DNA from 3 places in the Methylobacterium sp. Leaf469 genome. Region 2 is predicted to be linked to each of the others. Evidence: predicted binding sites of a transcription regulator. Region 2 holds the regulator's gene; each other region holds the start of a gene.

Region 1 (7,611 bases), 150 kb from region 2:
CCGGCTGGCGGGCGTAGTCGTCGTGGCGCTCGCGCTCGGGCAGCTGGACGGTCGGGTGCGCCACCGCGCCGTAGGGGATCTGCGACAGGAGGTGGGCGATGCAGTTGAGCCGGGCCTTCTTCTTGTCCACGGCCTCGACCACCCACCACGGCGCCTCGGGGATGTGGGTGCGGGCGAGCATCACTTCCTTGGCCTTGGTGTAATCCTCCCACAGGCGGCGCGACTGCACATCCATCGGCGAGAGTTTCCACTGCTTCAGCGGATCGTGGATCCGCATGGTGAAGCGCAGCTCCTGCTCCTCGTCGGTGATCGAGAACCAGTATTTCAGCACGATGATCCCTGAGCGCACCAGCATGCGCTCGAATTCCGGCACGGAGCGGAAGAACTCCTCCACCTCGTCGGGCGTGCAGAAGCCCATCACGCGCTCGACGCCGGCGCGATTGTACCAGGAGCGGTCGAACAGCACGATCTCGCCGCCGGCGGGCAAGTGGGTCACGTAGCGCTGGAAGTACCATTGCGTGCGCTCGCGCTCGCTCGGGGCCGGCAGGGCGGCGACGCGGCAGACGCGGGGGTTGAGACGCTGGGTGATGCGCTTGATCGCCCCGCCCTTGCCGGCGGAATCCCGGCCCTCGAAGATCACGACGACGCGCAGCTTCTGAGCCTGCACCCAATCCTGCAGGCGCACCAGCTCGTGCTGGAGCCGGAACAGCTCGCGGAAATAGCGTCGGCGGTCCATCTGCGGCGCGCGTGGACCGTCCCCGACGGCATCGGCGAGGCGTTCGAGACGCTCCTCCTCCATCTCCATTTCGAGTTCTTCGTCGAAATCGTCGGCGACTTCACGGCGGATCGCCTCGATGTCGAAGGTTCCTGCCCGTTGCCCCTGATCCATTGCCGCCGTCCCGCCCGTCGCTCGAATCCCGATCGCTGGCGTTAGAGCAGGCGCGTGTGACAGTGCTGCTACGGGCGATCGGTGCGCCATCGGTCTATGGGTGATGCCGCCGGCCGCCGGCGCCGAACCCGGCCGTGTCGCCCTCGAAAAGCCGCCGCCCCTCCGCAACTGTCATCGAAGCGTCACGTCCCGTCGCGAACGGTGCGCGCCAAACACCACGGAGCCTTTTCCCGCATGGACTTCTTCCGCCGCTTCACCGTGCTGATGTGCGCGCCGAACTTCGATCCGGACGATCTCGAGGGCGTGCGCGTCCAGCAAATCCTCACCTCCATCGAGAAGCTCGGCTTCGAGGTGGTGCGGGCGCGGCGCGTCGAAGATGCGGCCATCGCGGTCCAGACCGACGCCGCCATCGGCTGCATGGTGGTGGATTGGGGCAAGCGCGGGCTGGACGGCAAGGCGGCGGCGCTCATCAACCTCATGCGGAAACGCGGGCTGGAAATGCCCATCGTGATCATGGTCCGCCGCAAGCGTCTGGAAGACATCCCCGTCGAGGTGCTGGACTTCATCGACGGCTACATCTTCCTTGCCGAAGAAACCCCCGAATACATCGCCCGCGGCCTCGTCAGCCGGGTGAAGCAATACGCCGAGACCCTGAAGACGCCGTTCTTCGGCGCCCTGGTCGACTACGCCGAGCAGGGAAATCAGCTCTGGACCTGTCCCGGCCACAACGGCGGCATCTTCTACAACCGCTCGCCCATCGGCCGCATCTTCGTCGAGCACCTCGGCGAGGCGATCTTTCGCGACGACCTCGACAATTCCGTCCTCGATCTCGGCGACCTCCTCGTCCACGAGGGGCCCGCCCTGAAGGCGCAGAAGGAAGCCGCCGTCATCTTCGGGGCGGAGAAGACCTACTTCGTCCTCAATGGCACCTCGGCCTCGAACAAGATCGTGCTGTCGGCCCTGGTGGCGGAGGGCGACCTCGTGCTGTTCGACCGCAACAACCACAAGGCCGCGCATCACGGCGCCCTGTTCCTCGGCGGCGCCGTACCGGTGTTCCTCGAGACCGATCGCAACTGCTTCGGGTTGATCGGCCCCATGTACGCCGAGGCCCTGGACGAGACGGCGATCCGCGAAAAGATCCGCACCAATCCCCTGGTGAAGGACCCCGACGCGTGGAAGCGCGAGCGCCCGTTCCGCGTGGCGGTGGTCGAGCAATGCACCTACGACGGCACGATCTACAATGCGCAGATGATCCTCGATAAGATCGGGCACCTCTGCGACTACATCCTGTTCGACGAGGCCTGGGCGGGCTTCATGAAGTTCCACCCGCTCTTCGCCGGGCGCTTCGCCATGGGCCTGAAGGGGCTGGACGAGACCTCGCCGGGCATCATCGCCACGCAATCGACCCACAAGCAGCTGGCGAGCTTCTCCCAGGCCTCGCAGATCCACACCAAGGACAGCCACATCCGCGGCCAGACCCGCCGCATCGAGCACCGGCGCTTCAACGAGACCTTCCTCGTCCACGCCTCGACCTCGCCGTTCTATCCCCTGTTCGCCTCCCTCGATGTGGGCGCGCAGATGATGAAGGGCCGCTCCGGCGTCGTCCTCTGGGACGACACCATTCGGCTCGGCATCGAGTGGCGCAAGAAGGTCCGGGCCATCCGCCGCGAGTTCGAGGAGAAGGAGGGCGATCCCCTCCGCCGCTGGTTCTTCGACCCCTTCGTGCCCGACACCGTGAAGGGCCCGGATGGCAAGGTGCCGTGGGAGAGCATCTCCACGGACGAACTCGCCAGCAACGCCAAGTACTGGGAATTGACTCCGGGCGCGGCCTGGCACGGCTTCACGCACGTGGTGCCCGATTATGCCATGACCGACCCGAACAAGCTCACGGTGCTCACCCCGGGCTTCGACCGGCGTACAGGTGAATACGCCGAGCACGGCGTGCCCGCGCCCATCGTCGCTCAGTACCTGCGTGAGAACCGCATCGTGCCGGAGAAGAACGACCTCAACTCGCTGCTCTTCCTGCTGACGCCGGGCGTCGAATCCTCCAAGGCCGGCACGCTGATCTCGGGCCTCGTCGCCTTCAAGCGCCTGCACGACGACAACGTGCCGCTCGAAGAGGCGATGCCCGAGTTCGTCCGGCGCCGGCCCAACCGCTACAAGGGCGTGCGCCTGCGCGATCTCTGCGCCGATTTCCACGCCTTCCACCGTGAGGCCGGCACCAGCGCCCTCCAGCGCAAGCAGTTCGAGCCGGGGCACCTGCCCGAGATGGTGATGACGCCCAAGGAAGCGGTGCAGCAGCTCACCCGCAACAACGTCGATTACGTGCCCATCGCGGAGGCGGAAGGGCGCGTGGCGACGACCTTGCTTCTGGTCTACCCGCCGGGCATCGGCACGGTGCTGCCGGGCGAGCGATTGGACGAGCGGGCGAAACCCATGCTGGACTATTTCAAGATGTTCGAGCGCTCCGCGAACCTGTTCCCCGGGTTCGAGGCCGAGATCCAGGGCGTGTTCCGCAACGTGGATCCGGACGGCACCATCCGGTTCCACACGTATGTCATGCGCGAGACCCGCTGATGCCGGCGCTGGCCGGCGACCCCGACCTCGTCATCCGACCCTCGTCGGATGCCGACGTGGCGGACATGGTGGACATCTACGCCCACCACATCCGGCGCGGGGTCGGCGATGTCGGCGATTTCGAGGAGGATCCGCTCCATCCGGACGACCTCAAGAAGCGCCGCAAGGCCATGCGCAAGAAGCGCCTGCCGCACCTCGTCGCCGACCGCGACGGGGTGGTGGCCGGCTACGCCTACGCGGTGCCGTTCCGCAAGCGGCCGGCCTACCGCTACACCCTCAAGCACTCGATCTACGTCCACCACGAGCACCTGCACGCCGGCATCGGCCGGCGCCTGCTGCCGGCCCTCATCGAGGCCTGCGCGGCCGGCGGCTACCGCCAGATGATCGGCTACATCGACGCGAAGAACGAGGCCTCGTTGCGCCTGCACGAAGCCTGCGGGTTCGTGCGCGTCGGGCTGCTGCCGGCGGTGGGCTACAAGTACGGCCGCTGGAGCGACAGCGTCATGGTACAGTGCGCCCTGGGCTCCGGCGCGACCGACCAGCCCGGCACCTGGACGCGTCCCGTCGAGGCGGTGGTGGCCGGCCACGACTGGATCGGCAAATAGCCGGTCACCGAGGAACCTACTCGGCGTCCCGCCAACCGCTGCCATGCCACAGCCGCACGGTCACGGTGGCGGCGCCGTCCGCGATCACGATGCGGTTGTAGGCGTTGGGTTCGGAGCCGCGCAGGCGGGTCGAGGTGGCCGAACCCGCTTGGACCGCGAGCAGATGCCCGCGTCGGCCCCGCATGACGCCCCGGTCCACCGTGTCGTTCGCAGCACCCGAGGCGTCGGCTTCGGCGAACCGGGCGTAGTGCCGGTGGAGGTGGCCGGCCAGGGTCAGTCCGACGCCCTGGCGCCGGAACGCGGCGAGCGCCAGGTCGGCGCGGCCGACGAGGCGGGCTTCCTCGTCCCAGGGCGGCGGCATGAACGGGTGATGTCCCACCACGATCCGGAACACGTGCGCCGGCATGGCGGCGAGCCGCGCCTCGGCCTGCACGATCTGGCGCCGCCGGATCTTGCCCTGCGACCAGTCGGCCTCGGGCGCCCAGGTCCGCACTGTGTTGAGGCAGACGATGCCGATCTCGTCGTCGAGATGGGTCGGCTCTGTGCTGGGCGCGATGTAGCGGCGGTAGCGCGCGAACGGCCGGAGGAAGCGCTGCACGAGGTGGAACGGCGAGATGTCGTGGTTGCCCGGCACGGCGATCCACGGCGCGTCGAGGCGTGCCAGGAAGGCCCGGGCCGCCGCGTACTCCACCTTGCGCGCACGCATGGTGAAATCCCCCGACGCGATGACGAGGTCGGGACGATCGCGGTTGAGTTCTGTGATGAGCCTCTCGACCACGGCCGGGTTCGTTCGGCCGAAATGCAGGTCCGAGATGTGGGCGAGGCGCCGCAACGCCGGTTTATTGCTGGGCGCGGTTGATGATCGCCTGGAGCGCGCGGGCCACGGGCTCGGTGACGGTCTTGCGGTACTTGCGGTGAACCAGCTGGCCGTTGTGGTAGATGTCGTGCTCCACGTAGAGCTTCTCGCCGTCCCAGCGGACGATGTTGTCCGTCTCGGTGGTCTCCTCGACGCCGAGATCCTCGCGGAAGGTCACGCCACCGGCTTGCGCAAACATGGTCGGTCCTGGGCTCGATACGGCTGGCGTCGCCGCGGTGTCAGTGTAGGCACCCGCCGCGCCCGACGCTACCCGTCCCGCATCCTCAACGCACCGTGACCTGATCCTTGATCCGCTCGTAGGTCGCCCGGCTCAGGACGCGCTTCGACAGGAGCTGATCGACGGACGCGTAGGGCCGCTTCTGCACGATGGAGCGGCCGATCATGCCTCCGCCCTTGAGCCCGTTGAGCTCGGCGACGCTCGCGGTGTTGAGATCGGCGATGGCCATGGCGCGCGGGCCGGCATTGTCGGACGCGCTGGCGACCTCCCCTTCGCCCGCGGCGATCGAGGGCTCGAACGTCAGGGGGGCGGATGGGGCGGATCTGGCGGGCACGGACGGCGTCGGGGGCGTGGGCGTCGGTGCGAGGGAAGGGGGCATCGGAGCGGCGGATGCGACAGGGGCCTGCGGTATCGGCTGGACCGGCGCCGGGGGGGCTGCCGGAACGGGCGCAGGGTCGGCACGGCGCACGGTGCGCGGTGGATCCACCGGCACGGCCGCGGGCCCCGGATCGGGGTCGACGGTCGCGGGCGACCAGTAGCGCTGGACGATTCCAGCCAGCCCGGCCGCCACGATCAGGAGGACCACGACCCGCAGGAAGGCTGAACCGCTGAGCATTCGGTGGCGGCCTCGGATACGAGAAACGATCCCTCGTTTATCATGGGTTACAGGTCGATGCCCCGGCGCGGACGCGACGGGCGGCAATCTCCTGTCGATAAAAGCCCCTTTTGCCACCCGTCCGATCGCACGGGGATCGTCCGATCCCTCAAGGCACCGGCGCCACGGCCTGCGACAGCCCGGCACCGCCGGCCGGGATCGACGCGTGGGCCCGGCCCCGCCATGGTCCGCGCCGATGCCAGCACCCCGTCCCGACCCCGCTCCCTCCACCGCGCCGCCGGACGGTGCCCTCGCCGAGCGCTTCGGCGCCCTGCGCCATCTGCCGGCCCTCGCCCGCCTCGTCTACGCCGCGAGCCCGCGCCTGCTGCCGGCGAGCCTCGCCCTGCGGCTCGCCCGGGCGAGCCTGCCCGTGTCGATGCTCTACGTGGCGAAACTCATCCTCGACGCCATCGTGGCCGAACATGCCCGACCGCACCCGATCGGCCTCGGCATCGACGCCTGGATGGCCGATCCGGCCTTGAGGCACCTCGCCGGACTCGTCGTCCTCGAATTCGGACTGGCGATCCTGTCCGATCTTCTGGGCCGTGCCAGCACCCTCGTCGACGGCCTGGTCGCCGATCGCTACGGCAACGCCGCCAGCCTCCGGCTCATGCGCCACGCCGCCGACCTCGATCTCGCCCAGTTCGAGGATGCGGCCCAGCAGGACCGCCTGGAGCGGGCGCGCCGGCAGGTCACCGGCCGCTCGAACCTGCTGTTCCAGCTCTTCGGCCAGGGCCAGGACCTCATCACCCTCGCGGCCTTCGCCATCGGGTTGGCGGCCTATGCGCCCTGGCTCATCCTCCTCGTGGCCCTGGCCCTGGTGCCGGCCTTCCTCAACGAGACGTACTTCAACCGCCAGGGCTACCGCCTCGCCTGGACACGCACGCCGGAGCGGCGACAGATCGATTACCTGAGGACGCTGGGTGCCAGCGTCGAGTCGGCCAAGGAAGTGAAGCTGTTCGGCCTCAACGGCTACATCGCCGAGCGTTACGGTGCCCTCGCGGAAAAGCTCATCGCCGACAACCGGGACCTGGCCCTGCGCCGCGCCGCCTGGGGCGGCGGCTTCGCGGCCCTCGGCAGTCTCGCCTATTACGCAGCCTATGCCACCCTGGTCTGGCGTACGGCGGCCGGACAGTTCTCCATCGGGGATCTCGCGTTCCTGGCCGGATCGTTCCAGCGCCTGCGCTCCCTCATCGAGGGCCTGCTGCAGGGGGTCTCGCAGATCGCTTCCGGGGCACAGTACCTCGACGACCTGTTCGCGTTCTTCGCCTTCGTGCCGTCCGTCCGCTCGCCGGCCTCGCCGATTCCACTCCCGAACCGTATGGTCGAGGGAATCGTCTTCGAGGATGTGGGCTTCCGCTATCCGGGCACGGATGTCTGGGCGGTGCGCCACCTCGGGTTCCATCTTCGCGCCGGCGAGGTCCTGGCGCTCGTCGGCGAGAACGGCGCCGGCAAGACGACCATCGTCAAGCTGCTGACCCGGCTCTACGACCCGACCGAGGGCCGGGTTCTCCTCGATGGACGCCCTCTCCCGGACTACGATCTCGACGCGCTGCGCGCCCGCATCGGCGTGATCTTCCAGGATTTCGTGCGCTTCAACCTCACCGCCGGCCAGAACGTCGCGGTGGGCCGGATCGAGGCACGCGCCGACGAGGCGCGCATCGCCCGTGCGGCGCGGCGCAGTCTGGCCGACGCCGTGATCGCACGCCTGCCGCTGGCCTACGACCAGCCGCTCGGCAAGCTGTTCGCCGAAGGCGTCGACCTCTCCGGCGGCCAGTGGCAGAAGATCGC
Region 2 (7,611 bases):
TCGGCGTTGAACATCGCTCGAGACGAGGGACTGCGACGTGGACCAGAGAATCACCGGAATGGGCATGGACCACGAACACGACGGGGACGCGCATCCCACGCTGACCGACGAGACGCGCTACCGCCTCGGCAACGCCCTGCGCTCCCTCTACGAGGAGACCTGCGACACGCTGCCGATCCCCGACAGCCAGATCGACCTCCTCCTGCGCCTGCGCCACAAGGAGCGCGACCGCCGCCGGATGGACTGAACGTCCCCGGACTGCGCGGGCCTACCAGCGCCGCGCGCCCGGCTGTCGCCGATATTCCGCCGCCCGGATCAGGGTGAGCACCCGATCGAGGTCGAGCAGGGCTTCGCGCTCCTCGGTGCCGGCCTGCGCGATCGCCTCCGCATTCGTACCGAATTGCTGCTGCTGCTGAACGAGGACGAGCCTGCGCTCCAGGGCCTCGCGCTGCACGTGGAGGTCGAGGAACGCGCCCTCGCCCGGATCGCCCACCGGATCGCCGCCCGACGGCGCCTCTTCGCGGTCCGCTTCGTTCATCGCCATCGTTTCCCCCGAGCCGCATCGTGCCACCACACGGCGCCAAGACACGGTGCTGAGCGCAGGTGTTGCCAACGCACGAAGTCCAAGGACCGTGCCATTCCGCCGCGCCGCCGCGGGGAATGGGCGGGCGCTGTCATCCGTATGTCACGTCGTGGTCATAGAGCCGCACCATCGGGCGGCTAACGGGTCGTGGCGGATCGAGGGCGCGCGGATCGCGCGGGCCCTTCGGTCCCCCCTCCCGCTCGACAGACACGGAGAGCCTCGTGAAACCCTTCGCCTACGCGCTTGCCCTCGGGCTCGCGACCGCCCAGCTCGCCACCTCCGCCCTGGCTGCCGACATCACGGGTGCTGGCGCAACCTTCCCGTTCCCGGTCTATTCCAAGTGGGCCGAGGCCTACCGCAAGGAAAGCGGCATGGGCCTGAACTACCAGTCCATCGGCTCGGGCGGCGGCATCAAGCAGATCCAGGCCAAGACCGTCGATTTCGGCGCCACCGACGCGCCCCTGAAGGGACCGGCCCTCGAGAAGGACGGCCTCGTCCAGTTCCCCACCGTGATGGGCGGCGTCGTCCCCGTGGTGAACATCCCGGGCGTCGAGCCGGGCAAGCTCAAGCTCACCGGCGAGATCGTCGCCGACATCTATGCCGGCAAGATCGCCAAATGGTCGGATGCCCGCATCACCAAGCTCAACGAAGGTGTGAAGCTCCCTGACGCCAACATCACCCCGGTCTACCGCTCGGATGCGTCCGGCACGACCAACATCTTCACCACCTACCTCTCCCAGGTCTCCGAGCCCTGGAAGAAGGAGTTCGGTGCCGCCACCACGGTGAGCTGGCCCGTGGGCCAGGGCGGCAAGGGCAACGAGGGCGTCACCGCCACCGTCAAGCAGGTCCCCAACGCCATCGGCTACGTCGAGTCCGCCTACGCCAAGCAGAACAAGCTCAGCCACACCCTGCTCCAGAACAAGGCCGGCAAGTTCCCGCAGCCCGACGACAAGGCGTTCCAGGCCGCAGCCGCCAGCGCCGACTGGAAGTCCGCCCCCGGTTTCGGCATCTCGCTGACCGACCAGGCCGGCGAGGACGCCTGGCCGATCACCGCCGCGACCTTCATCCTCGTCTACCGCGAGCCGGCCGACGCGGCCAAGACCGCCGACGTGCTCAAGTTCTTCGACTGGGCCTATAAGAACGGCGACAAGCTCGCCGTTGACCTCGACTACGTGCCGCTGCCCGACAACGTCGTCGGCCTGATCCACGAGGCCTGGAAGACCATCAAGACCAAGGATGGCAAGCCCGTCTACAACAACTGAGCCCTCCTCCACGGAGGACAGGTGATCCATCGACGGGCCCGGTGCATGCGCCGGGCCCGTCTCATGGGCGAAAGTGGGCCCGGCGACGGTGGGCTCGCGTCGGGGCACGCCGCGCTGTAGACGCCGCAGAGAGAAGAGACGATTTCGGATGGGCGCCTTGACTGAACAGATCTCCCTGACGCGGACCGCCGCTCCGACCCGGCGCAAGCCCGGCGGCCTCGGCGACACCCTGTTTCGGACCGCCTCCTACGCCTCGGCGATCCTCGTCCTCCTCGTTCTCTTCGGCATCCTCGCCTCCATCGCGTATGGCGGCTGGCCGGCCTTCGCCGAGTTCGGCCCCGGCTTCATCACCTCGAGCGCCTGGAACATCGGCCAGGAGCAATACGGTGCCTTCGTCGCCATCGTGGGCACCCTGGCCTCGGCGATCCTCGCTCTCCTCATCGGCGTGCCGCTGTCCCTCGGCATCGCCATCTACCTGACGCAGCTCTGCCCCGGCTGGGCGCGCAAGCCCGTGGCGATGACCATCGAGCTCCTCGCCTCGGTGCCGAGCATCATCTACGGCATGTGGGGCCTGTTCATCTTCGCGCCCCTGTTCGCCCGCTTCGTGCAGATGCCGGTGTCGAACCTCGTGGAGGGGATGCCCATCGTCGGCACCCTGTTCTACGCCCGCGTGCCCTCGGGCGTCGGCATCCTCACCGCCGGCATCATCCTCGCCATCATGATCGTGCCGTTCGTGGCCTCGATCACCCGCGACATGCTCGACCAGATCCCGACGGTGCTGCGCGAGAGCGCCTACGGCATCGGCTGCACCACCTGGGAGGTGGTGCGGCACGTCCTCGTGCCCCAGGCCTCGGTCTCGATCATCGGCGCGATCATGCTCGGCCTCGGCCGCGCCCTCGGCGAGACCATGGCGGTGACCTTCGTCATCGGCAACGCCAACCGCCTCTCGGCCTCGGTGTTCGATCCGGGCTCCACCATCGCGTCCCGCATCGCCAACGAGTTCAACGAGGCTGACGGCCTGCAGCTGAACTCCCTGATGGCGCTCGGCTGCATCCTGTTCGTCATCACCTTCCTCGTCCTGATCGTCGCCCGCCTGCTCGTCCGGCGCGTGAAGGTCGCTTGAGTCCGGCCGGAGACACCACCATGGACGCGCTCAACACCGTCACCGCCGCGCCGCCCCTCCAGGCGAGCCGGGTCCGCTCGGGACGCCGGGTCGCCGACAAGCTGCTCATCGGCGCCAGCACGGTCGCGACCCTCATCGGCATCCTCGTGCTCGGCTCGATCCTGGCCATGCTGATCATCGAGGGCGTGAAGGGGTTCTCGCCGCTCCTCTTCACCGAGCCGACGCCCGGGCCCGGCTCCGAGGGCGGCGGCATCGCCAACGCGATCCTCGGCAGTCTGGTGATGACCTTCCTGGGCATCCTGGTCGCGACGCCGGTGGGCGTCATGGCCGGCACCTTCCTCGCGGAGTACGGCCGCAACTCGAAGCTCGCCGACCTCATCCGCTTCCTCAACGACATCCTGCTCTCGGCACCCTCCATCCTCATCGGCCTGTTCGTCTACACCCTGATGGTGCGGCCCATGGGGAGCTACTCGGGCTGGGCCGGCGCCGTGGCGCTCGCCATCATCGCCACCCCGGTCATCGTCCGCACCACCGAGGACATGCTGCGCCTCGTGCCCTCGACCCTGCGCGAGGCCGGCGCGGCGCTCGGGGCCCCGCCCTCCAAGGTGATCACCGCCATCACGTGGCGCGGGGCCTCCGCCGGCATCGTCACCGGCATCATCCTGGCGCTCGCCCGCATCGCCGGCGAGACCGCGCCGCTCCTGTTCACGGCGCTCAACAACAACAGCTGGTTCTCACCCAACCTCATGGGCGGCGTGCCGAACCTGCCGGTGATGATCTACCAGTTCGCCCTCTCGCCCTACGGCAACTGGCAGCAGCTCGCCTGGGCCGGCGCCCTCCTGATCACCGTCACGATCCTCGCCCTCTCGATCGTGGCCCGCTTCGTCATCAAGAGCGAGCGCGCGCGCTGATCCGCGCCCCGTTCGCCCCGCCCCCGTTCGACCTGAAGGACCCGCAACCGATGAACGCCGCCAACGGGATCACCTCCGCGCAGCTCACCGGCCGCCACAAGGCGGACGAGAGTTCCCCCGTCCGCATCGCCGTGAAGGATCTGAACTTCTACTACGGCACCTTCCACGGCCTGAAATCCGTGAACCTCAACTTCCACGACCGGCAGGTCACCGCACTCATCGGTCCGTCGGGCTGCGGGAAATCGACCCTGCTGCGCACCTTCAACCGCATCTACAGCCTCTACCCCGACCAGCGCGCCGAAGGGGAGATCCTGCTCGACGGCCAGAACGTCCTCGACGCCAGGGTCGACCTGAACGAGCTGCGCTCGCGCATCGGCATGGTGTTCCAGAAGCCGACGCCGTTCCCGATGTCGATCTACGACAACGTCGCCTTCGGCCTGCGCCTCTACGAGAAGCTGCCGAAAGCCGATCTCGACGTGCGCGTGGAGGAGTCCCTGCGCAAGGCCGCCCTGTGGGACGAGGTGAAGGACAAGCTCAAGCAGTCCGGCATGGGCCTCTCGGGCGGCCAGCAGCAGCGCCTGTGCATCGCCCGCACGGTGGCGCAGCGCCCCGAGGTGATCCTGTTCGACGAGCCGACCTCGGCCCTCGACCCGATCTCGACGGGCCGCATCGAAGAGCTCATCGAGCAGCTGCGGTCCGAATTCACCATCGTCATCGTCACGCACAACATGCAGCAGGCGGCGCGCATCTCGCAGTTCACGGCGTTCATGTATCTCGGCGAACTCGTCGAGTTCGGTCCGACCACGCGGATCTTCATGAACCCCGAGAAGCGCCAGACCCAGGACTACATCACCGGCCGCTTCGGCTGATTTCTTGGGAGAGGGGGCGGCTCCTCCGCCGCAGCCCGCCCCACCCCGCCCTGTGGCAGGTTTCCCCGAACGAGACCTGACCGAGGAGTGCGACATGCCCGACCACATCGTCAGTTCCTACGACACCGACCTCGAAGACCTGCGGCGGTCCATCTCCGAGATGGGCGGCATCGCCGAGAAGATGATGACGGAGGCGAGCGACGCCCTCGTGCGCCGCGACGTGCCCCTGGCCCAGGCGGTCATCGCCGCCGATCACCGCCTCGACACCCTGCAGCGCGAGATCGAGGAGCGCTCGATCCTGCTCATCGCCCGGCGCCAGCCCATGGCCATCGACCTGCGCGAGACCGTGTCGGCGATCCGGGTCTCGAACGACCTCGAGCGCATCGGCGATCTCGCCAAGAACGTCGCCAAGCGCGTGGTGGCGATCGCGGACCAGATCCAGCCGCAGAAGATCGTCATCGGCGTCCAGCACATGAGCGACTTGGTGCAGGAGCAGCTCAAGGACGTCCTCGACGCCTATGCCAGCCGCGACACCAAGGCGGCCCTCGACGTGTGGGAGCGCGACGACGCCATCGACGCCCTGTACAACTCGCTGTTTCGCGAGCTCCTGACCTACATGATGGAGGATCCGCGCAACATCTCGTTCTGTACGCACCTGCTGTTCGTCGCCAAGAACATCGAGCGTATCGGCGACCACACCACCAACATCGCCGAGACGATTCACTACCTCGTCACCGGCGCCAACAGCCTGGCGGAGAGCGATCGTCCCAAGAACGACGCCTCGAACTACGCCACGGTGGACATGCCGCCCCTCGGCCTGACCACGGGGGCCTGAGGGGAGCCCTCGTCGAGGGCGCGAAAGACCAAGGGTTCGAGCCCTGCCCGCCCCGCCATGGGTCGGGCAGGGTTCCGGGCCGCATGAGCGGGCGGTTGTGATGAGTACGCGGATCCTCATCGTCGAGGACGAGGAGGCCCTGACCCTCCTGTTGCGCTATAATCTTGAGGCCGAAGGGTTCGAGGTCGATTCCGCCGCGCGCGGCGACGAGGCCGACCTGCGGATGCAGGAGCAGGTGCCCGACCTCGTGCTGCTCGACTGGATGCTGCCCGGCCTGTCGGGGATCGAGCTGTGCCGCCGGATCCGGGCGCGCCGGGAGACCGAGCGCCTGCCGGTGATCATGCTGACGGCCCGGGGCGAGGAGGGCGACCGCATCCGTGGCCTCGGCACCGGGGCCGACGACTATATCGTCAAGCCGTTCTCCGTGCCGGAACTGCTCGCCCGCGTGCGCGCGCTCCTGCGCCGGGCCAAGCCGGCCCACGTGGCCAACCTGCTGGTGGCCGGCGACATCGAGCTCGACCGTCTCAGCCACCGCATCCGCCGCGAGGGCCGCGAGATCCATCTCGGTCCGACGGAGTTCAAGCTCCTCGAATTCCTCATGCGCAGTCCCGGGCGCGTGTTCTCGCGCGAGCAGCTGCTCGACGGCGTCTGGGGGCACGACGTCTACATTGACGAGCGTACCGTGGACGTGCACGTCGGGCGTTTGCGCAAGGCCCTGAACCGGCCCCGGCAGAGCGACCCGATCCGCACGGTCCGGGGCTCGGGCTACTCGTTCGACGAGATGTTCGCCGGCACCGAGTGACGCGCCGGCCGCAAGCGCGGAGCGTGACCCGCTCGGATTCCCGGCGGCACGACGATCGCGATCGCCTCAGCGAAATCCGCCGACCCTGCGGTCGCGCTTGCGCTCGGCCGCCGGCTGGTAGGCGATCTGGGCGTGGTGGGTGCAGTAGGGCAGGCCGGTGATGGCGCGGTCGCCGCAATAGTGGAAATCGGGCGACGTCGGGTCCCCGAGGGGCCAGCGACACATGGATTCGCGCAGATCCATGATCGTGACCCTGCGCGAGGCCGCCAAGCCCACGGCCTCGATCCGGGCCACGGGCACCGGCGCGGCGCGCGTATCCGCGGGAGCGGGCTGCATCGCGACGACGGATCCGGCCTCGACCGCCGCGGTTCCGGACGGTTCGCTGTCCCGGCCCACGGTCCCGAGCATGGGGGCATCGATCCCGAGCCCTTGGATTTCGGTGTCCCGATGCCCGGTCTCGTGGTCCGCGGATTCCGGTTGTCCGGGCTCCTGGCCCGCGCCCTCGCGGGCCGGCTTCTTGCGGGGGAGGGTGTCGGGCCCTTTCGCCACGCGGCCGGACAGGCCGAGACGATGGACCTTGCCGATGACGGCGTTGCGGGTCACGCCACCGAGTTGCGTGGCGACCTGGCTCGCGCTCAGGCCGTCCTGCCACAGGCGACGCAGGAGATCGACGCGCTCGTCCGACCAGATCGGAACCGTTTCGGTCATCGCCCCCTCCGACATCGTGCACCGATCACCGCATGTATCACGGGCGCGAAGGACCGGCGGCGGAGCTCCGCAGCGTAAGGTCCCGGGACCGGACAGGTGACGTTCGCCTCGGGCTCTCTTCGGCGACGGTCGAACCGTACAGGAGCGCCCGAGTCCGAGGCAAGAGCGGCCTTGACCGCGTCCGGGCGGGCGACGGGGTTTTCACCGTCAAAGCCAAGTTTGCAAAGCCAAGCTTGCAAACCCAGGTTTGCAAGGACGAGTTCGCAAAGCCGTGCCCGGCTCTCTCCGCCGCGAGGGACTCGCATTGCCGGTGGGTGATGGGCGGCCTATCTGACGGGCAGTCCATGCGTGCCGAACGGTGCGCCGGTCCGACCCCGCCAACCCCCCGGCAGGAGACTTCATGCGTCTGTCCCGCGCCACGGCCTGCCTCATCCTGTCCGCCAGCGGGGCGTCGGCCGCCGAGCCCGTGCCCCTCGCCAGCCACCGCGCGGTCTACGACCTGTCGCTCGCCCAGAGCG
Region 3 (7,611 bases), on a different contig from region 2:
TCGAAGAGCTGGCCGACGCAGGCGCGGTGGAGCTTGAGCTTCAGGCCGCCGATACCGAGGGCCCCGAACACCTTCTTGCCGTGGCGTTCCTTGCCCTTGTCCATGGCGTCGATGCCACCGAAGCCGAGGGGCGGCTGGGCGTTGTAATCGGCCACGAACTCGATGCTGGCCTCGTCCTTCCAGTCGGCTTCCGACAGGAGCTCGATGCCGATGGCGCCGGCGGAGAACACGAGGTTCTGGCCCTTGACGATGGCGGCGCGAGAGGCGGCGTCCGGAGTCGCGGCGGCCGAGATCTCGACCTTGAAGCGCTTGTTGATCTGGTCCGCGGCGGCTTGGGCCTTGTCGAGGGAGCGACCGCACAGGATCACGGTGGCGCCTTCCTGGGCCAGGAGCGCGGCCGAGCGCATGCCGACGGGGCCGGTACCGGCGAGCACGACGGCCTTCTTGCCCTGGAGCGAACCGGCGGCCTTCTGCACCAGTGCGACGCCAGCGGCGGCGGTGGTGTTGGAGCCGTTGGAATCGAGCATCACCGAGACGCGGAACGGGCCGAAGAAGCGCTTCTTGACCGCGTTCAGCACCGCCTCGCCGGCCGCCATGCTGCCGCCGCCGACGAAGATCGCCGTGGACTTCTTCTCGGAGCCGCCGCGGGTATAGATCGTGCCGTCGACCAGGGCGCCGACGTTCTCGGGCGTCACGTTGCCGTAGCCGGTGATGTGATCGGCGCCGCCATCGTAGCCGACGACCACGTCGAACACGCTCGGCACGGCATCGGTGTCGAATTGGAACAGCAGTTTTTTCATTTTTGTCGATCCCTATGCTTGTCCGCGCTCGGGCGCGGTTGGCGTTTGATTCTGAATTCTCGTCTCGTCACCGGAGGGCACGCCGGGCTCCCTCTCCAAGAAGGAGAGAGAGCCCGCGCCCATCCATCGGCAAGGCCGGCGACCTAGACCACGTTCTGCGGCTTGCCGGCGACGAAGGCCTCGACGTTGTCGACGAGCTGGTCGGCCAGAATCTGCATGGCCTCCTTGCTCGCCCACGCCACGTGCGGGGTCACGATGAGGTTCGGAAGGTCGAGCTCGCACAGGATGTTGCCGTTCTTGGGCGGCTCGGTCATCACCACGTCGAAGCCCGCGCCTCCGATGGTGCCGTTCTGAAGGGCCTCGGCCAGGGCCTCCTCGTCGACGAGGCCGCCGCGCGCGGTGTTGATAATGAGCGCGTGCTTCTTCATCTTTGCGAGCTGTTCGCGGCCGATCATGTTGCGGGTCTCGGGCGTCAGCGGCGCGTGCAGCGTGATGACGTCGGACTGGGTGAGGATGGTCTCGAAATCGACCAGCCCCTCCTGGGGGAACACGTCGTAGGCGATGACCTTCATGCCGAGCGCTTCCGCCCGCTTGGCGATGGACTTGCCCAGCGCCCCGTAGCCGACGATGCCGAGCGTCGACCCGGCGATGTCGTGGATCGGATAGTCGAAGTAGCAGAACTGGGTGGATTTGGCCCAGTCGCCCCGGCGAACGGAATTGGCATAGGGCACGATGGCCCGGCGCAGGGCGAAGATCAGGCCGATCACGTGCTCGGGCACGGTGTTGAAGGCGTAGTTGCGGATGTTGACGACGGTGATGCCGCGTTCCTTGGCGACCGCCTTGTCGACCACGTCGGTGCCGGTGGCGGCGACGGCGATGAGCTTCAGGTCGGGCAGCTGCTTCAACACGTCGGCGCGCATCGGCACCTTGTTGATGAGGGCGATCTCGGCCCCCTTCAGGCGCTCGACGATCTCCTCGGGCGTCCAGGTCGACTCGTACTCGACGTAATCGTGCGGAAAATTGAATTCCCGAACCTTGGCGTCGAGGGACTCGCGGTCGAGGAACACGATCTTCTTCGTCATGGAAGCCCTCAGGTCGCTCCGGCCGAACCGCCGGCAGCAGCGTGGTCGATGGGGTCGCCGGGGCGAAGGATCGCCCCGGCGATTGTCGGATCAGGCCTTGGCCAGGGGGTTCTCGCGCAGGTAGCTCGACGCGGCGGCGACACCGGAACCGGGCGTGACCTTCACGCCGTGGTCGAGCATGGCCATCTCGGCACCCGCGATGGCGCCGAGCAGCGACAGCTCGTTGAGGTCGCCGACGTGACCGATGCGGAACACCTTGCCGGCGAGCTTGTTCAGGCCGGCGCCGAGCGCGAGGTTGTAGCGGACATAGGCGTGCTTGATGATCGCCGCGCCGTCGATCCCCTCGGGCACCACGATGGTGGTGACCGTGTCGGAGTTCCACTTGGGCTCCTTGGCGCAGGTCTTCAGGCCCCAGGCCGCGACGGCCTGGCGGGTCGCCTCGCCGAGCACGTGATGACGGTGGTAGACGTTCTCGAGGCCTTCCTCGTTGAGGCAGGCCAGGGCCTCGCGCAGGCCGTAGAGCAGCGGCAGCGACGGGGTGTAGGGGAAGTAGCCGGCCGGGTTCTGCTTCTGGTGGTCGGCCCAGTCGAAGTAGACGTGGGCGAGGCGGTCGTTCTTGCCGGCCGAGGCTTCGGCCGCCTTGAGGGCCTTCTCGCTGACGCAGATCACGCCGAGGCCGGCGGGCAGCATCAGGCCCTTCTGGGAGCCGGCGATGGCGCAGTCGACGCCCCACTCGTCCATCTTGTAGGGGAGCGAGCCGACCGACGACACGCCGTCGACGAACAGCAGGGCCGGGTGGCCGGCCGCGTCGATGGCCTTGCGCACGGCGCCGATATCCGAGGTCACGCCCGTGGCGGTCTCGTTATGGACGACCATGACGGCCTTGATCTCGTGGTTCTTGTCGGCGCGCAGGGCCTCGCCGATCTTCTCCGGGTCCGCACCCGTGCCCCACTCCTCGTCCTGCACGATGACGTCGAGGCCGAGGCGCTCGGCCATGTCGACCCAGAGCAGGCTGAACTGGCCGAAGCGCGCGGTCAGCACCTTGTCGCCGCGCGACAGGGTGTTGGTGAGCGCCGATTCCCAGATGCCGGTGCCGGAGGCCGGGAACAGGAAGATGGTGCCCTTGGTCGAGCCGAACACCGCCTTGGTGTCCTCGAACAGGGGCTTGGTCAGGGCGGGGAAGTCCACCGAGCGATGGTCCTCGGACTGCACCACCATCGACCGCAGGACGCGATCGGGGATGTTCGTCGGGCCAGGAACGAAGAGGTGGTTGCGACCCGGCCGTTTCGTTGCTGCCATGATGATGTCTCCGGTTCTCAAAGAAGTGCGCGCGATCCGTGCGACACACCTGGTTCAGTGACGGAAGATCTGCCCGTTTGGGCCGCCCTTCCGGGTGGATCGATGACGAGAGGCCGGCCCGGTTCAGGCAGCCGTCTCGGGTGGGCAGGCTCCTACGCGCTCGCGGACCCGCCGGAAACCCGGTCGGGCCCACTTACCCTCAGGCGATACTTGCCCTCAGGTAATGCTTACCCTCAGGCAGCCGACCCCGGAGGAGCCGGCCTCATGACGGAGACCCCGATCCCGTCGGGAGCGAGGCACCGTGCTGTCGATGGGCTGCGGGCGCTCGAGACCTGCGCCGCGATGCGCGGACGCATCGAAACGCGCGGACAGCCGTGAAACGGGTCCGACGATCTCAAGCCGTTCTCCAGGCCGGGGCGCGCTCGCGAAACCGCGCTTCCCCAGGCCGTGCAGGCGCCATCCTGCCCCGTATGTCGCTGCCCTTCTTCACCTCTCGGGGCTCCGGACACACGATGTCTCGCGCGGTCCGGTGGGGCATCTTGCGGCGACTATGCCTGCCTTCACGCAGGAAGGAAAACCCGAAAAACTTCGCGAAACGTCAAATAATTTTATAGTCCAGAAAGGCTTGCGATGCGGTGCCGCACGGCAGGGCGCCCCTCCCCCGGGGCCGGCCGGCGTCATCAAAGTGATACGGGAATCCGGTTTGGCTCGGTCCGATGCAGAGCTGCTCGGAGACCACCATGGGCGAAGATCCGGAGACGACCATCCGCGTCCGAACCCTGTTCCTGTCGGACATGCACCTCGGCACCAAGGGTTGCCAGGCGGCCCTGCTGCTCGAGTTCCTGCGCGACTACGATGCCGACGAGATCTACCTCGTCGGCGATATCGTCGACGGCTGGCAGCTCAAGTCCGGCTGGTACTGGCCCCAGAGCCACAACGACGTGGTTCAGAAGCTCCTGCGCAAGGTCCGCAAGGGCTCGAACCTCATCTACGTTCCGGGCAACCACGATGAATTCCTGCGCGACTACATCGGCATGACCTTCGGGGGCATCGAGGTCGCCGACCAGCGCCTCCACGTGGCGGCGGACGGCAAGCGCTACCTCGTGATCCACGGCGACCAGTTCGACATGGTGGTGCGCCACGCCCGGTGGCTGGCGTATCTCGGCGATGGTGCCTACACGGCGGCGCTGTTCGTCAACACCCACCTCAACACCCTGCGCCGCCGCCTCGGGCTGGCCTACTGGTCGCTCTCGGCCTGGGCCAAGCTGCGGGTGAAGAATGCCGTCAACTTCATCGGCAAGTTCGAGGAGTTGCTCAGCGCCGAGGCCCGGCGCATCGGCGCCGACGGGGTGATCTGCGGTCACATCCACCACGCCGCCAACCGCACCATCGGCGGGCTCACCTACCTCAACACCGGGGATTGGGTGGAATCCTGCACCGCCATCGTCGAGCATTACGACGGCACCATGGAGGTGCTGCACTATCCGAGCCTGGTGCGGGCCCGGGAGGCCCGTGACGCCGAGTTCGCCGGGCCGCGGCCCGACGGCGCCCGGGCCGTCGCGTGAGGCTCCTCATCGCAACGGATGCCTGGCACCCGCAGGTCAACGGCGTCGTGCGCTCCCTCGAGCACATGGCGGCGGCGGGCGCGGGCCTCGGCATCGACACGGTGTTTCTCACCCACGCGGATTTCGTCTCCGTGCCCCTGCCGGGCTACCCGGAGATCCGCCTGTCCTGCGCCACCCGCGCGGCGGTGGCGCGCCGCTGGGACGGTCTGCGGCCGACCCATGTCCATATCGCCACGGAGGGCACCGTCGGCTACGCCACCCGGCGCTACTGCCTCGGCCATCGCCGTCCGTTCACCACGAGCTACCACACCCGGTTTCCCGAATACCTCGCGGCCCGCGCCCCCGTGCCGGAATCGTGGAGCTACGCCTGGCTGCGCCGGTTCCACGGCGCCGCCAGCGGCACCATGGTGAGCACACCCTCCCTCGAACGCGATCTCGCCGCCCGCGGCTTCACCAACCTCATGCGCTGGACCCGGGGCGTCGACACCGACCTGTTCCGGCCCGACGCAGGGGCGCCCGATCCCCTCGCGGGCCTGCCCCGGCCGATCTTCCTGTTCGTCGGGCGCCTCGCGGTGGAGAAGAACATCGCCGCCTTCCTGTCCCTCGACCTGCCCGGCTCGAAGGTGGTGGTGGGCGACGGACCGGACCGGGCGCGCCTCGCCGCGCTCGCCCCCGACGCGCACTTCCTCGGCACCCGCACGGGCGCGGCCCTGGCGGCGGTCTACGCCGCCGCCGACGTGTTCGTGTTCCCGAGTCTCACCGACACCTTCGGCATCGTGCTCCTGGAAGCCCTGGCCTGCGGCGTGCCCGTCGCGGCCTACCCGGTCACCGGCCCCCTCGACGTCATTGGGGGTACGGATGCGGGCGTCCTCGACCCCGACCTGCGCAAGGCGGCGCTTGCCGCCCTGACCATCCCGCGCGACCGATGCCGGGCGCAGGCCCTGCGCTACACCTGGGCCGAGAGCGCACGGCAATTCTACGCCAACATCGCCGCCGCCCACGGCACGGCAGGCCCGCAGGCGCGCCACGGCACACCGAGCAGGACCATCGGTTTGGGCACAGGAACCGACGCACCGGCGTGGTGACTCGGGCGGGCCGGACTGGCAGGGTCCCGCCCCATTCCCGACACCGTGTTCACCCCGATGCTCCCCTTCGACGCTGCCCTCGCGAAAGACTATCCGGCGGTGATCGGCTGCGACGAGGTCGGACGCGGCGCCCTGTGCGGACCCGTGGTCGTGGCGGCGGTGTGGTTCGACCCGCACGCGTTCCCGGGCGAGATCCTGGCGGCGCTGGACGATTCGAAGCGCCTGAAGCGGGCCGAACGCGAGCGCCTCACCCCCCTGATCCGTGCCCATGCGCGCGTGGCCCTGGCCGCCGGGTCGCGGGCGCTCGTCGACCGCATCAACGTGCGGGGCGCCACCCTCGATGCCATGGCGCGGGCGGTCCATCGCCTCGGACTCGACGCCCCGGTGCTGGTCGACGGCCGCGACGCGATCCCGGACGTCGAACGATGCCGTCCGGTGGTCGGCGGGGACCGCCTCGTGCCGCAGATCGCCGCCGCCTCCATCGTGGCGAAGACCGTACGGGATGCGGCCATGCGCGCCCTCGCCCGGCGCCACCCCGCCTATGGCTGGGACAGCAATGTCGGCTACGGCACCAAGGTGCACCTCGCCGGCCTCGCGACACTGGGCCGCTCGGCCCATCACCGCTGCAGCTTCACCAGAGCCTACGGACCCGAGACCGATTTCAGAACAGCGACAGCTGCGCCGTCGGCCGGACAAACAGATCGGTCCTGAGCTTCAGACGTTCTTCCGGGTAGCCGAGGCGGCGGCGGGCGAGGCGCATGCGGCGCACGATGAGGTCAGCATAGGCACCGGCTCCGACCATGCGCCGGCCATACGTGGCGTCGTAGGCGCGCCCGCCCCGCGCCTGGCGCACCAGGGACATCACGTGGGCGCGCCGCCCCGGATAGTGTTCGGCGAACCAGTCGTCCACGAGGGCGTCGAGTTCCAGCGGCAGGCGCAGCAGCACGTGGTTCGCCTCCCGCGCGCCGCGTTCGCGGGCCGCCGTCAGGATCGCCTCGATCTCGTGGTCGTTGAGCGAGGGAATCACCGGGGCGGCGATGACCATGACGGGAATTCCCGCGGCACTCAGGCGCTCGATGGCCTCCAGGCGCTTCTTCGGGTGCGGCGCGCGCGGCTCCAGCCGGCGGGCGAGGTCGGGATCGAGGGTGGTGACCGAGACGGCCACCTTCACGAGATCGTCGCGGGCGAGATCAGCGAGGAGGTCCAGGTCGCGTACCACGAGGTTCGACTTGGTGACGATCCCGACGGGATGCCGGAACCGGGCGAGGACTTCGAGGATACCCCGGGTGAGGCGGTACTCGCGCTCGATGGGCTGGTACGGGTCCGTCGCCGTGCCGAGGGCGATGGTGGCGGGCCGGTAGCCCGGCGCCGACAATTCGGAGGTCAGGAGCTTCACCGCATCCGGCTTGTGGAACAGCCGCGTCTCGAAATCGAGCCCGGGCGAGAGACCGACATAGGCGTGGTTGGGCCGGGCGAAGCAGTAGACGCAGCCATGCTCGCAGCCGCGATAGGGGTTGATCGAGCGATCGAACGAGATGTCCGGCGAGGTGTTGCGGGTGATGAGGCTGCGGGCGCGCTCGGCCGTCACCACCGTGCGCAGGGGCGCCGGGGCGTCGGCCTCCCATCCATCGTCGAAGATATCGCGGCTGATAGTCTCGAATCGTCCGGTGGGATTGGCCGTCGCGCCGCGTCCACGCCGGGCGTCGCTCGGCCGCGTCGTCGTGGCGAGGCGCCGCGCGCCCTCCCCTGTGTCCGCGTCCGGCGACTCCGTCTCCATGCC

Evidence for each region. Region 2 encodes PhoB, which activates phosphate uptake and scavenging genes when phosphate is short. Its sites were predicted from a motif close to TGTCATNNANCTGTCAT; they were not measured.
Region 1: a site for PhoB is predicted at 1,059-1,075, ahead of ASG60_RS02465 (Orn/Lys/Arg decarboxylase N-terminal domain-containing protein). Genes of this name have one in related genera too.
Region 3: a site for PhoB is predicted at 3,857-3,873, ahead of ASG60_RS08215 (UDP-2,3-diacylglucosamine diphosphatase). Genes of this name have one in related genera too.

What each region holds. Positions count from the first base shown of each region.
Region 1 is NZ_LMRE01000001.1:512,301-519,911, reverse strand. Features, by position in the region: gene ppk2 (polyphosphate kinase 2) at 1-889, opposite strand, end outside; gene ASG60_RS02465 (Orn/Lys/Arg decarboxylase N-terminal domain-containing protein) at 1,124-3,466, shown strand; gene ASG60_RS02460 (GNAT family N-acetyltransferase) at 3,466-4,071, shown strand; gene ASG60_RS02455 (metallophosphoesterase) at 4,088-4,903, opposite strand; gene ASG60_RS02450 (hypothetical protein) at 4,911-5,126, opposite strand; gene ASG60_RS02445 (helix-hairpin-helix domain-containing protein) at 5,212-5,781, opposite strand; gene ASG60_RS02440 (ABC transporter ATP-binding protein) at 6,017-7,611, shown strand, end outside.
Region 2 is NZ_LMRE01000001.1:661,073-668,683, reverse strand. Features, by position in the region: gene ASG60_RS03200 (hypothetical protein) at 38-247, shown strand; gene ASG60_RS03195 (hypothetical protein) at 269-538, opposite strand; gene pstS (phosphate ABC transporter substrate-binding protein PstS) at 805-1,845, shown strand; gene pstC (phosphate ABC transporter permease subunit PstC) at 1,994-2,968, shown strand; gene pstA (phosphate ABC transporter permease PstA) at 2,989-3,879, shown strand; gene pstB (phosphate ABC transporter ATP-binding protein PstB) at 3,930-4,748, shown strand; gene phoU (phosphate signaling complex protein PhoU) at 4,843-5,583, shown strand; gene phoB (phosphate regulon transcriptional regulator PhoB) at 5,684-6,385, shown strand; gene ASG60_RS03160 (GcrA family cell cycle regulator) at 6,452-7,093, opposite strand; gene ASG60_RS03155 (cell envelope integrity EipB family protein) at 7,494-7,611, shown strand, end outside.
Region 3 is NZ_LMRE01000012.1:74,894-82,504, forward strand. Features, by position in the region: gene ASG60_RS08200 (NADP-dependent methylenetetrahydromethanopterin/methylenetetrahydrofolate dehydrogenase) at 1-800, opposite strand, end outside; gene ASG60_RS08205 (D-2-hydroxyacid dehydrogenase) at 944-1,882, opposite strand; gene ASG60_RS08210 (aminotransferase class V-fold PLP-dependent enzyme) at 1,973-3,181, opposite strand; gene ASG60_RS08215 (UDP-2,3-diacylglucosamine diphosphatase) at 3,922-4,746, shown strand; gene ASG60_RS08220 (glycosyltransferase family 1 protein) at 4,743-5,831, shown strand; gene ASG60_RS08225 (ribonuclease HII) at 5,889-6,542, shown strand; gene ASG60_RS08230 (PA0069 family radical SAM protein) at 6,493-7,608, opposite strand.